DNA from 2 places in the Streptomyces sp. NPDC002926 genome. Region 2 is predicted to be linked to the other one. Evidence: riboswitches for the same ligand, from Rfam matches in the RefSeq annotation. Region 2 holds a riboswitch; the other holds the start of a gene.

Region 1 (6,199 bases), on a different contig from region 2:
TCCTGGGTGGCACCGGGTCCGAGGGTGCTGCCGCGAGGGTCGGTGACCCCGCCGAGCAGCGCCTCGATCTGCCTGGCGGCACCCGCCTCGTCGATGTCCTCGTACTGCGGCACCTTGCCGGGCTCGGCGGCCTGCCGACGCCACTGGGCGTACTTGACCGCCTCGGAAAGGGCTCGGACGGCCCGCTCGGCGGCGGGGTAGGCGGGGATACGGGAGGCGTGCGGGGCGGTCGCGGGGGCCGGGGCCGCGTAACGGACAGCCGCCGAAACGGCGGACGAGCTCGGGGCGGGCGGAGGAGTGCGGACGGCCCGCCGCGCCTCGTGGCCGGGGCCCGGTCCCCCGGCGTCGGTCTCGGGGGCCGGGACCGTACGCGTACTCGTCGCCGCCGCCAGCGCCTCCGCCAGACCGCCCATTTCCACATGGACCACCGCGACCGGTTTGGCCGGGGCCGTCGTGACCGCGTCGCGCAGCGCTGCTGCCAGGACCTCGCCGTCACCCGACTCCGTGACGCCGTTCTCGCCGACCCACGGGATCGCCGTCACCACCACCGCATCGCAGGCGTCGTCCACCAGGGCCTCGGCGAGGGCGGCACGGAAGTCCGCGGGTGTGGCGGCCGTCGTGAGGTCGCGCGGCCGCAGGGGACGGAGGCCGTCGGCGAGACAGGCGTCGTACGTGAGCAGGCCGAGCGACTCGGAGTTGCCGAGGATCGCCACGCGCGGTCCGGCGGGCAGCGGTTGGCCGGCCAGCAGCAGGCCCGCGTCGACCAGTTCGGTGACGGTGTCGACGCGGATCACGCCGGCCTGGCGGAGCAGCGCCCCGACCGTGGTGTCGGGGATCCCGGTGACCGGCACCGCGTGTCCGGGCGGCTCACTGCCGCTGTGCCGGGCGCCCTTCACCACGACCACCGGTTTCACCGCCGCCGTACGCCGGGCCAGGCGGGTGAACTTGCGCGGGTTGCCGATCGATTCGAGGTACAGCAGGACCACATCGGTGTCCGGGTCCTCGTACCAGTACTGCAGAAAGTCGTTGCCGGAAACATCCGCGCGGTTGCCCGACGAGATGAAGGAGGAGAGCCCGGCCCCGCGCCGGTGCAGGCCGGCGAGCAGTGCGATGCCGATGGCGCCGGACTGGGTGAACAGGCCGATGCGGCCGGCCGCCGGGGACTGGGGGGCCAGCGAGGCATTGAGGCGGACGCTGTCGCTGGTGCTGATGATGCCGAAGGAGTTCGGGCCGATGATGCGCATCCCGTACGAGCGGGCCTGCCGCACCAGTTCGCGCTGGCGCTCCCGTCCGGCGGCCCCGCTCTCGGCGTATCCGGCGGTGAGAACGACCAGGCCCTGGACGCCGTGCTCACCGCAGTCGGCGACCACTTCGGGCACCCGCTCCGCCGGGACGGCCACGACCGCCAGGTCGACGGTCTCCTCTATCTCGCCGACGGAGCGGTGGGCCGGGACGCCGTCCACCTCGGTCTGATCCCCGGGAAAGGCGCGGTTCACGGCGTAGGTGCGTCCCGTGTATCCGGCGTCGAGGAGGTTGCGCAGGACGGTGCGGCCCACGCCGCCGGGCGTGCGGCCGGTGCCGATGACTGCGACCGAACCGGGCGCGAGGAGGCGCTGCACAGAGCGGGCCTCCGCGCGCTGCTCGCGGCCGCGCTGGACGGCCAGGGACTCCTCGGTCGGTTCGAGGTCGAGGGTGAGATGGACGGAGCCGTCCTCGAAGCTGCGCTTCTGGGTATAGCCGGCGTCCCGGAACACCTTGATCATTTTATTGTTGGCGGGCAGCACCTCGGCGGCGAAGCGCCTGATGCCGCGTTCGCGGGCGACCGCGGCGATGTGCTCGAGCATGGCGGATGCCACGCCGCGCCCCTGGTGGGCGTCCTGGACGAGAAAGGCGACCTCGGCCTCGTCGGCGGGGGCGCTCGCGGGCCGGCCCTGTCCATTGATCCGGTCGTAGCGGACGGTGGCGATGAACTCGCCGCCCACCGTGACCGCGAGACCCACCCGGTCCACGTAGTCGTGATGGGTGAAGCGATGCACGTCCTTGGCGGAGAGCCGGGGGTAGGGCGCGAAGAAGCGGTAGTACTTCGACTCGTCGGAGACCTGCTCGTAGAAGCTGACCAGACGGTCGGCGTCCTCGGTGGTGATGGGCCTGATACGCGCGATACCGCCGTCGCGCAGCACCACGTCTGCTTCCCAGTGGTCGGGGTAGGCGTGATCCGACGAGGTCTGCATGGGGAAAGCGTACGGCTCACTCACGGGTCGCGGAGGAGGTTGCCGCGGGGCAGTCTGAGGAAGCCGACCGGCGGCCGATCCCGGGTCCGGGGCCGGTGCGAGCAACGCAGCAACACATGAGAGACTGGTCTAGACAACCGCTAAGACTTGAAGGGCAACACCATGGCTGAGCGCCGCGTCAATGTCGGCTGGGCCGAGGGCCTTCACGCCCGCCCCGCTTCCATCTTCGTCCGTGCCGCCACGGCCGCCGGCGTCCCCGTGACGATCGCCAAGGCGGACGGCACCCCGGTCAACGCCGCCTCGATGCTCGCGGTGCTCGGCCTGGGCGCCCAGGGGGGCGAGGAGATCGTGCTCGCTTCCGAGGCCGAGGGCTCCGACGCCGCGCTGGACCGTCTCGCCCGACTTGTCGCCGAGGGTCTCGAAGAGCTTCCCGAAACCGTCTGAGCCGAACAGGCCCATTACCCACGGCAAAGCCGCGGTGTCCCGGATTCTCGGATATCGCGGCTTCGTCTTTTCCGGACGCAGTTTTTCTGGCCGTTGATTTCCGCGGCCCGACGCTTGAATATGGGCAGCAGAAAAGAAGCCCCGCGAATATCTATCCTTTGTATACGGCGCGCCTGTTAATGGCGGGCACTCGCGATGTTTACGGCATGTTGCGAAGTCCTCACGCGCTCGGGACGGCGCAGCCGGTGCGCGGCGGCGGCCCGTTCGGCGTGCACGGCCGTCAGCCCTCGCGCCCGTTCCGCGTCGCCGCGCGCCACCGCGTCCACGATCGCGCCGTGCTCGATCCAGGACTCGACGGGCGTGGCCGGCTGCTCGACGGTGTACATCCAGGCGATCTTGTGCCGCAGCTGGGTGAGCAGAGCGATCAGGCCCGGACTGCCGGAGGCCTGGGCGAGCGTCTCGTGGAACCAGCCGCCCAGTGACCGCAGGTCCTCGCCCTGACCACGGCGGGCCCGCTCCTGACCCAGCCTGACCAGGCCCCGCAGCACCTTCAGATGTGCCTCGGTGCGCCGCTGGGCGGCGCGCGCCGCACCCATGGGCTCGAGCAGCATCCGGATCTCCAGGAGGTCGGCGGCCTCCTGCTCGGTGGGCTCGGCGACACAGGCGCCGGCGTGGCGGCGGGTGGTGACGAAGCCCTCGGACTCCAGCGTGCGCAGAGCTTCGCGCACCGGGACCCGGGAGACGCCGTAGCGGCGCGCCAGCTGCTCCTCGGTGAGCCGGCTGCCGCGCTCGAATACACCGGAGACGATGTCGTCGCGGATCGCCGTGCATACCGAGTGCGCGGGAATGCGCATGACCGAACCTCCGCTTTAATCCGCGCGAAACGCAGCCGACTGACGTCTGTTCAGTGACTCTATTGCAATGCGCGGGATTTTCCGATGGGAGACCGGAATCCATGGATATCTTTTGGCCAGAACTCCGGCGGAGCGGGCAAACACCGAAGGCCCCGGCGGTGAGCCGGGGCCTTCGGGAAGCACGTGGGACCGGACAGCGGCCCCGCCGTCGGGTCAGACGCTGACGCCGTGCGCGCGCAGGTACGCGACCGGGTTGATGTCGGAGCCGTACTCGGGGCTGGTGCGGGCCTCGAAGTGGAGGTGCGGTCCAGTGGTGTTGCCGGTCGCGCCGGAGAGGCCGATCTGCTGGCCCGGGGTCACCGACTGGCCGACCGAGACGCCGATGGACGAGAGGTGGCCGTACTGCGTGTACGAGCCGTCCTTCATCTTGATCACGATGTTGTTCCCGTACGCGCCGCCCCAGCCGGCCTCGACGACGGTGCCGGAGCCGACCGCGTGCACGGTCGTGCCGGACGCGGCGTGGAAGTCGATGCCGGTGTGGCTGCCGGAGGACCAGATGGCGCCGCCGGTCTTGTAGCCCGTGGAGACGTACGAGTGAGAGATCGGGGCCACGAAGGAGTTGAGGCGCTTGCGCTCGGCGGCCCGCGCGGCGCGCTCCTTGGCCTCACGGGCCTCCTTGGCGCGGGCCTCGGCCTTCCGCTTCGCCTCGGCCTCGGCCTTCGCCTTGGCGACGGCCTCGGCGGCCTCCTGCTTCTGAGCGGCGGCCTGGTCGGCGATCTGCTCGGCGAGGGAGTCGGCGGCCACGATCTGGGTCAGGCCGGTGTCCTCGACGGTGGCGGCGCCGGTGTCGGCGGCGAGTGCCGGGGAAGCGAGGGTTCCGATGACGCCGGTGGTGGCGAGAGCGGCGACGCCGGCGATGTTCGCCTTCTTGCGCGTCATTCGGCTCGGGGCACGGTGCTTCCCGGTGGCACGGGTGAACGCCATGAAGTGGCTGGTCCTTTCCTTCCTTCTCGCCTACCGGGTTAGCTGACGGGTTCGGAGCAGGAAGGTCTCCTACAGGCCCCTCCGCAGGTGCGAAGGCGCCCGATTCACCCCAGGGACTGAGTGGGTCCCCGGCTCCCCAGGCTCGCGCCTGACGGGGACTCGGCGATGACTGTCCGATGCCGCGGATGCGGCGGGCTACGGCGGACAGCCGGACCGACGCTAGGCGGGCCGTCTTTCAATCACCAAACAGACAGCTCTTTTTGTAGCGCATGCCACAGGCCAGACAGGCAGGCTCTCCAATAAAACGGGCATAAAGCAGAACCCCGGCATCACCAGGGAGGCCGGGGTTCCGTTTGCCTGTTTTGAATTGTTTGCCGGATAAGCCCAATCAGCCTGTGACAACCGTCACTTCGCCGATGCCGAGCGCCCTGACCGGCTCCTCGATCTGCGAGGCATCGCCGACAAGCACCGTGACAAGTCGGTCCACCGGGAAGGCGCTGACGGCCGCGGCCGTCGCCTCGACGGTGCCGGTCTCGGCCAGGCGCACGTACAACTGCGCCTGGTAGTCGTCCGGGAGGAACTGCTCGACCTGGTCGGCGAGCGTGCCCGCGACGGAGGCGGCTGTCTCGAACTTCAGCGGGGCGACACCCACCAGGTTCTGCACGGCAACATCGCGCTCGGCGTCGGTCAGACCCCCGTCCGCGAGCGTACGCAGCACCTTCCAGAGGTCGTCCAGCGCCGGTCCGGTGTTCGGGGTGTCCACCGAGCCGCTGATGGCGAGCATCGCCGCGCCCGACCCGTCGGGAGCGGAGCGCAGCACCTGGCCGAAGGCCCGTACGCCGTAGGTGTAGCCCTTCTCCTCGCGCAGCACGCGGTCGAGGCGCGAGGTGAGGGTGCCGCCCAGGCAGTACGCCCCGAGCACCTGGGCCGGCCAGACGCGGTCATGGCGGTCCGGGCCGATGCGGCCGATCAGCAGCTGTGTCTGGACGGCGCCGGGGCGGTCCACGATGACCACACGGCCGGTGTCGTCGGCGGTGATCGGCGGTACGGGACGGGCATCGGCGCTGTTGCCGGTCCAGGTGCCGAGGGTCTCGGCGAGCACGGCGTCAAGGTCGACTCCGGTGAGGTCGCCGACGATCACCGTGGTGGCCGTGGCCGGCCGGACGTACGCCTCGTAGAAGGCGCGCACGGCCGCGGAGTCGATCCGGGCCACGGTCTCCTCCGTGCCCTGGCGGGGGCGCGACATACGCAGGGAGGCCGGGAAGAGCTGCTTGGAGAGCTCCTTGGCCGCACGGCGGGCCGGGTTGGCCGTCTCGTGCGGGATCTCGTCCAGCCGGTTGCGTACCAGCCGCTCCACCTCGTTGTCGGCGAAGGCGGGCGCGCGCAGCGCCTCGGCGAGCAGGCCGAGCGCCTTCGGCAGCCGGGAGACCGGCACCTCCAGGGAGATGCGGACACCCGGGTGGTCGGCGTGCGCGTCGAGGGTGGCGCCGCAGCGCTCCAGCTCGGCGGCGAACTCCTCGGCGGTGTGCTTGTCGGTGCCTTCCGACAGGGCGCGCGCCATGATCGTGGCGACGCCGTCGATGCCCTCGGGCTCGGCCTCCAGCGGGGCGTCGAGGCAGATCTCGACGGCCACCACCTGCTGGCCGGGGCGATGGCAGCGCAGCACGGTGAGGCCGTTGTCCAGCG
Region 2 (6,199 bases):
GACGTACAGGCCTACCTCTGGGAGCAGTTGGACGGACTGCTCGCCGGCGCGCCCATCGACTATGTGAAATGGGACTTCAACCGCTGTTTCACGGATGCCGGCTGGCCCGGCGAGAGGTATCCGCAGAAGCTGTGGGTCGAGCATGTGCACGCGCTGTACGCGCTCCTCGACAGGCTGCGCGCCGCGCATCCCTCGGTCGCCTTCGAGTCCTGCTCGGGCGGCGGCGGCCGGATCGACCTCGGGATCCTCTCCCGCACCGATCAGGTGTGGACCTCCGACAACACCGATCCGCTGGACCGGCTCGCCATCCAGCAGGGCTTCACCCAGCTGCACCCGGTACGGGCCATGGCGGCCTGGGTGACCGACAGCCCCAACGTCCAGCTCAATGGCCGCGTGAGCACACTCCGGTTCCGCTTTGTGAGCGCCATGGCAGGAGTGCTCGGAGTCGGCGGCGATCTCACCGAGTGGAGCGCGGAGGAGCTCGCCGAGGCGCACGGCTGGGTGGAGCTCTACAAGAAGATCAGGCCTGTGGTGCAGCACGGCGAGCTGTACCGGCTGCGGGCGCCGGAGGGCGGACTGAGTGCCGTGCAGTACATACGAGGTGACGAGACAGTCGTCCTCGCCTGGCTCCAGGCGCAGCACTACGGCGAACAGCCGCCCAGGCTCAGGCTGCGCGGGCTCGATCCGGCAGCCGTGTACGAGTGCCCGGACTCGGGCGCTGCGCATCGCGGATCCCTGCTCCTGCACCAGGGGCTGCACACCGGGCTGAAGGGGGACATGGACGCCACGGTGATCCGGCTCCGGCGCCGCTGAGTCGGCGCGGCTGACAGGAGCGGCCCCGGCTGCAATGAATTCCGCCGGCTGCTCCGGCTCAATCCCCGACGAAATTCCGATGGGCGTGGCATGAATTGGGCGGTAAGGGGGGCCGCGGGCTATAAGCAGACCATTGCTATTAAATGCCTGTTATGTCCGAATTGGACGATTAGGCATAACGTGCCCTGTCTGTGGGGGAGAGGTGGCACGGTCCGTGAGCGGGATCATATTCGTGACGGTGCGCGACGGCGCGAGGAAGGTGAATTCCGTTGCCGGGGCGGACGGTGAAGATCATTGATTTACGGAGGGTGACGGGAATTTCGCGGTGATATCAGACGGATCATTGGCGGGCGAAAGCGACAGCTTGTCCCGGTCCACCCATTCGTTTACGGTCACGACCAATCCGGACGGACCGCCTAATCCTGCCGCCGTCCGGAATTCCACCCAACAACGTGCGGCAGGAGCGGGGGACCCAGGTAGTACGCCGATTCCGGACTTCCGGACGGCTTGGGGTGAAGTCGCGCAACTGCGCGGCCGGGCATCTCCAGCCCGAACCCGACAGCTCACCACGCCGGCGCCGGAGAGGAATTCGCCATGCCCAAGAAGGGCAAGCACCGTCGCCCCAAGGTCAGCCCGATCGCGCGCGGATTCGTCACCGCCGGTACGGGTGGCGCCGCCATCGCACTTCCGCTGATAGGCGCCACCGGCGCCCATGCGGCAGAAAAGGCCGCTCCGGCCGTGGCACCGGAAAAGACTGTGACCGCCGCCACATCCTCTCCTTTCTCCGCCGGGTCTGCCACCGCCCACGTGGCGCAGAAGAAGGCCACTCCCACCACCTACTCAGTCGTCCCCGGCGACTATCTGGCCAAGATCGCCGACGAGCACGATGTCCGCGGCGGCTGGAAGAAGCTGTACGCGGACAACCGGGAGCGGGTCGGCGACAACCCGTCGCTGATCCACCCCGGCCTCAAGCTCACCCTCGGCGCGAAGGCGAAGGCGAAGGCTCCGGAGAAGTCGCAGAGCCCGGCAGGCCCGGAGCGGTCCTCCTCGAAGCCGTCCTCGAAGCCGTCTTCGGACTCGGGCTCCTCGGACTCGGGCTCGGCCGTGCAGTCCTCCGCGCCGTCCTCGTCCGGCGACTCGGCGAGCAGCGGCGCCGCCACGCAGACCAGCGCCTCCGGCTTCACCGCCCCCGTCGACGGCGCGACCGTCATCACCCCGTACCACCTCGCCGGTGCCATGTGGGCCAGCGGTTACCACACCGGTCTCGACTTCGCGGCATCCTCCGGCACGACCGTCAAGGCCGTCGGCCAGGGCACTGTCGTCTCCGCCGGCTGGGCCGGTGCGTACGGCAACCAGATCGTCATCCAGCAGAGCGATGGCACCTACTCGCAGTACGCCCACCTCTCCTCCCTCGCCGTCTCCTCCGGCCAGAGCGTGAGCGGCGGCCAGCCGATCGGCCTCTCCGGCACCACCGGCAACTCCACCGGCCCGCACCTGCACTTCGAGATCCGCACCGGCCCCAGCTATGGCTCGGACATCGACCCGGTGGCCTACCTGCGTCAGCACGGCGTCTCCATCTGATCCGTCCGACGCGCGTCGTCGCCCGTCCTCCCCTCGTGCCGCCGCCCGCGGCGCGGGGGGAGTCGGCGTATTCCGGGTTGGACGAATCTTGACCGGTGGTCTATATCACCCCTCGTCAACCCCTCCTTACGGTCGCGTAGGTCACATCCGTAAGGGAAAAATGAGTTCTCGTGTCAGACGATTCGAGAACAGAGAACAGTGGCGTATTCGGGTCGTACGCGGCGATCGGTGACAGCTTCACCGAGGGCGTCGGCGACCCGGGCCCCGACGGGAGGTACGTCGGCTGGGCGGACCGGTTCGCGGTCCTGCTCGACGACCGGATGCCGGAGCACACCTTCCGGTACGCCAATCTCGCCGTACGCGGCCGTCTCCTCGACCAGATCGTCGAGGAACAGGTCCCGCGGGCAAAGGAACTCGCCCCGGATCTGGTGACCTTCTGCGCAGGCGGCAATGACATCATCCGGCCCGGCAGCAACCCCGACGACGTGGCCGAGCGCTTCGAGCGGGCCGTCGCCGACCTCACCGGCTCGGTCGGCACCGTCATGGTGACCACCGGCTTCGACACCCGTGGCGTGCCGGTACTGCGTCATCTGCGCGGCAAGATCGCCACGTACACCGCGCATGTACGGGCCATCGCCGACCGCTACGACTGCCCCGTACTCGACCTGTGGTCGCTCAAGTCCATCCAGGAAAGGCGGGCTTGGGACGCCGACCGGCTGCATCTGTCGCCCGAGGGCCACACCCGGGTCGCGCTGCGTGCCGCCCAGGTGCTCGGACTCGAGGTGCCCGCCGACCCCGACCAGGCGTGGCCGCCCCTGCCGCCGCGCGGACCGTTCGAGGTGCGCCGCGACGACATCAACTGGGCGCGTGAGCACCTGGTGCCGTGGATCGGACGACGGCTGCGCGGCGAGAGCTCCGGCGACCATGTCGAGGCCAAGCGCCCGGACCTGCTGCCTCTGTGACAGCGGAGGGCCGGGGCGTAGCGGGCCCGCCCCGGGTCACCGGGCGTACGGCCCTGGTCACCGGTGCCAACCGCGGGATCGGCTTCGCGGTCGCCACGGGGACTCGCCGGAGCCGGAGCGCGGCTGCTCCTCGGCCGCCCCTCGGCCCGGAGTGCGGTGCGGCCGCCGTCGAGCGGCTGCGCCGGCAGTGATCGCGCCGCCCCGCCGCCGCACCGGATCATCAACTTCGCGGTGCGCGCCTTCGGTTCGGACGCGGTTGGCCGCCGCCCTCCCGGGGCTGCGGGCCGCCGCCGACCCGGACGCGCGGGCCGGGGAGTGCCACGGCCCTTCCGGCCTCGGCTCCTTCGAAGGCGCGCCGAAGCGCACCACGTTCTCCGCGCGCGCAGGATCCCGCAGTCGGGCGCCGGCTGTGGCATGAGTCGGCGAGGCTGACAGGCCTCGCCTTTCCCGCCCCGTACGGCGACCGAGGCCGTAAGAGACTGAGGTCGTGTGACGGATGAGGCTCGGTGGCGTACGAACCGGTGCGTCAGGCCACGGCCGACGACAACAGTTCCTCCGGTCCGATCAGCGCCGTACTGCCCTCGCCTGTACAGGCATGGGCACCGGCCACCGCACCCAGTCTCGCGCTCTCCTCCAGATCGCGGCCCGACAGCTGCCCGTACAGAAAGCCGCAGACGTAGGCGTCACCCGCGCCGTTGGAGTCGACCACCGGAGCGGGCGGGACGACCGCCGGGACCGGGCGCGGGGTGCTTCCCCCGTCCCGGCTGAGGAGGTACGAGCCACCGGCACCCGCTGTCGCGACCACCGCCTGTGCCCGGCCGTCGCGCAGGATCTCCCGCATCACCGACGCTATCCGCTCGCCCGCGCCGGCAGCGCTGAGGAAGACCAGGTCCGAGCGGAGTGCGAACTCCTTCTGGTGGTCGGCCAGTCCGTCCCAGTCGTGCAGATCGGTGGAGACCGGCACGCCCAGGGCTTCGATGTCGTCGTAGAGGAACCGCGCGAAGTTCATGATCGAGAGATGGATGTGGCGAGCGCGACGCAGATGAGGGAGGTAGAAGTCGCGCGGCATCCGCAGCTCGCCGGGATCCCGGGCGTCGTAGAAGGACATCCGACGGCCGGCGGGGTCGACGAGGTTGACCGCGCGCCGCGTCCCCGCCGGTGAGATCAGAGGCTCGAAATTCACGCCTCCCGAGGCGAGTTGCTCCCTGACCTGGCGGCCCGGCCAGTCGTCGCCGATGTAATCGATGAGGGTGGCATTCAGCCCGAGGGCCCGGCAGCCCAGGGCCACATTGCCACCGGTGTGGCCCGGCCATTCACGGATCGGGCCGACGCCGACCGAATCCGCGAGCGGGACCGGCAGGGAGTCGACACGGACGACCGTGTCCACACCGCTGCCGCCGACCACCAGCACATCGTGCGGGAGGCGATCCGTCGGCTGTTCGGGCTGCTGGGACGTCTGATGCTGCGACTGGTGAGACACAGTTGCCCAGTATGGGGGCTGCGGGCCCTGGGCGTTCAGCCGTTCGGCGTTCAGGCGTTCAGGCGTTCAGCGTGCCGCGGCGGTCAGCGCGTCACGGTGGACGCCGAGCTCCCGGGCGAGCGCGTCGTCCGTCCACTGCAGCATCGCGGCGCGCGACAGCGACCCCGCGTACGAAGTCATCTGCACAGCGAGCCCGTCCAGGAATGCCGTCAGCCGCCAGGCCGTTGCCGCCGGGTCCTCGCACGGGAACTCGCCCGCCGCCGCACCCTCCGCGATGACCTCGGTCAGGGCGGCTTTCCACTGCTGGTCCAGATCGCGGGCGACGTCCCGCAGCGCCGGCTCGCGCAGCGCGGCCGCCCAGCCCTCGATCCACAGCCGCCAGCCCTTGGCCTGTCCGGTCGGCGCGTACCAGCGGACCGCGGCGCGCAGCCGGCGCAGTGCCGAGGTGCGGCGGCCCAGCAGTTTGCGCAGATGCGCGAGGTCACCGTCGGCGGCGTAGGTGAAGGCGGCCGCGACCAGCTTCTCCTTGGTCGAGAAGTGGTAGAGCACCAGGGCATTGCTCACACCGAGGGCCGACGCGACGTCGGCGATCCGCACGGCCGCCACACCGTGTTCCTCGATCTGTTCGACGGCAGCCCTCAGCAGCTCTTCCCGCCGCTCCGCCACGCTCAACCGGACTCTTGTCACATCGTCACCCTACACAGGCGATCTTGGATACCATCCCTCTCCGCCGGTCGCGGTGGCCCGGCCCGCGTCGGCGATCTGCACGGCCCGCCGCCCGCCTCGGTCCTGTGAGCCGGTCCCAACGCCTCGAGGACGAGCGGATGCCCGGTGCCGCGAGCGGCTTCGGCGGCCGCCTCTGCGAGCGAAGCCGTCATCTGTACCAGCCGAAGCGCTCGGCGATGACCGGCAGTCGGTCGGCGACGATCGCGTGCGCGGCGGCCCGCGCCGTGGTCCCGTCAGCCTCCGCGCGCGCCAGCATCTGGCCGATCAACGCGCGCATCGATTGACGGGTGTACGCGAAGGCCTCGTCCGCGTCGGCCCCGATGTCCCCGAACAGGGTCCACCACCACCAGGCGTTCGTACCGGAGTTGACGACGACGTCGGGCAGCACCGTGATGCCGCGCCGCGCGAGCAGCTCCTCCGCGTCGGGCAGCACCGGCATGTTCGCCGCCTCGACGATCCAACGCGCGGTGATCTGGGCCTGATTGGCGGTGTCCACGGCGTACGAGACCGCGGCAGGCACCAGCACCTCCGCGTCGACCGACAGCCACGCGTCGCCCGGCAGCTCAAGATCGTCCGGGCGCAGCGCCGTACGGTCGACCGTCCCGTACGAGTCACGGGCCGCGAGCAGCGCGTCGAC

The links. Region 2 has a riboswitch for cyclic di-AMP ahead of ACWDZ6_RS28970 (M23 family metallopeptidase). Riboswitches for the same ligand answer to the same signal wherever they lie in the genome.
Region 1: another riboswitch for cyclic di-AMP. It lies ahead of ACWDZ6_RS14105 (M23 family metallopeptidase); the one in region 2 lies ahead of ACWDZ6_RS28970 (M23 family metallopeptidase).

What each region holds. Positions count from the first base shown of each region.
Region 1 is NZ_JBSFUK010000006.1:108,595-114,793, reverse strand. Features, by position in the region: gene ACWDZ6_RS14120 (bifunctional acetate--CoA ligase family protein/GNAT family N-acetyltransferase) at 1-2,231, opposite strand, end outside; gene ACWDZ6_RS14115 (HPr family phosphocarrier protein) at 2,394-2,675, shown strand; gene ACWDZ6_RS14110 (GntR family transcriptional regulator) at 2,852-3,529, opposite strand; gene ACWDZ6_RS14105 (M23 family metallopeptidase) at 3,743-4,513, opposite strand; cyclic di-AMP (ydaO/yuaA leader) riboswitch at 4,527-4,688, opposite strand; gene ACWDZ6_RS14100 (M16 family metallopeptidase) at 4,902-6,199, opposite strand, start outside.
Region 2 is NZ_JBSFUK010000031.1:33,997-40,195, forward strand. Features, by position in the region: gene ACWDZ6_RS28965 (alpha-galactosidase) at 1-813, shown strand, start outside; cyclic di-AMP (ydaO/yuaA leader) riboswitch at 1,230-1,403, shown strand; gene ACWDZ6_RS28970 (M23 family metallopeptidase) at 1,408-2,394, shown strand; gene ACWDZ6_RS28975 (SGNH/GDSL hydrolase family protein) at 2,565-3,356, shown strand; gene ACWDZ6_RS28980 (carbohydrate kinase family protein) at 3,883-4,764, opposite strand; gene ACWDZ6_RS28985 (TetR/AcrR family transcriptional regulator) at 4,903-5,523, opposite strand; gene ACWDZ6_RS28990 (Glu/Leu/Phe/Val dehydrogenase dimerization domain-containing protein) at 5,711-6,199, opposite strand, start outside.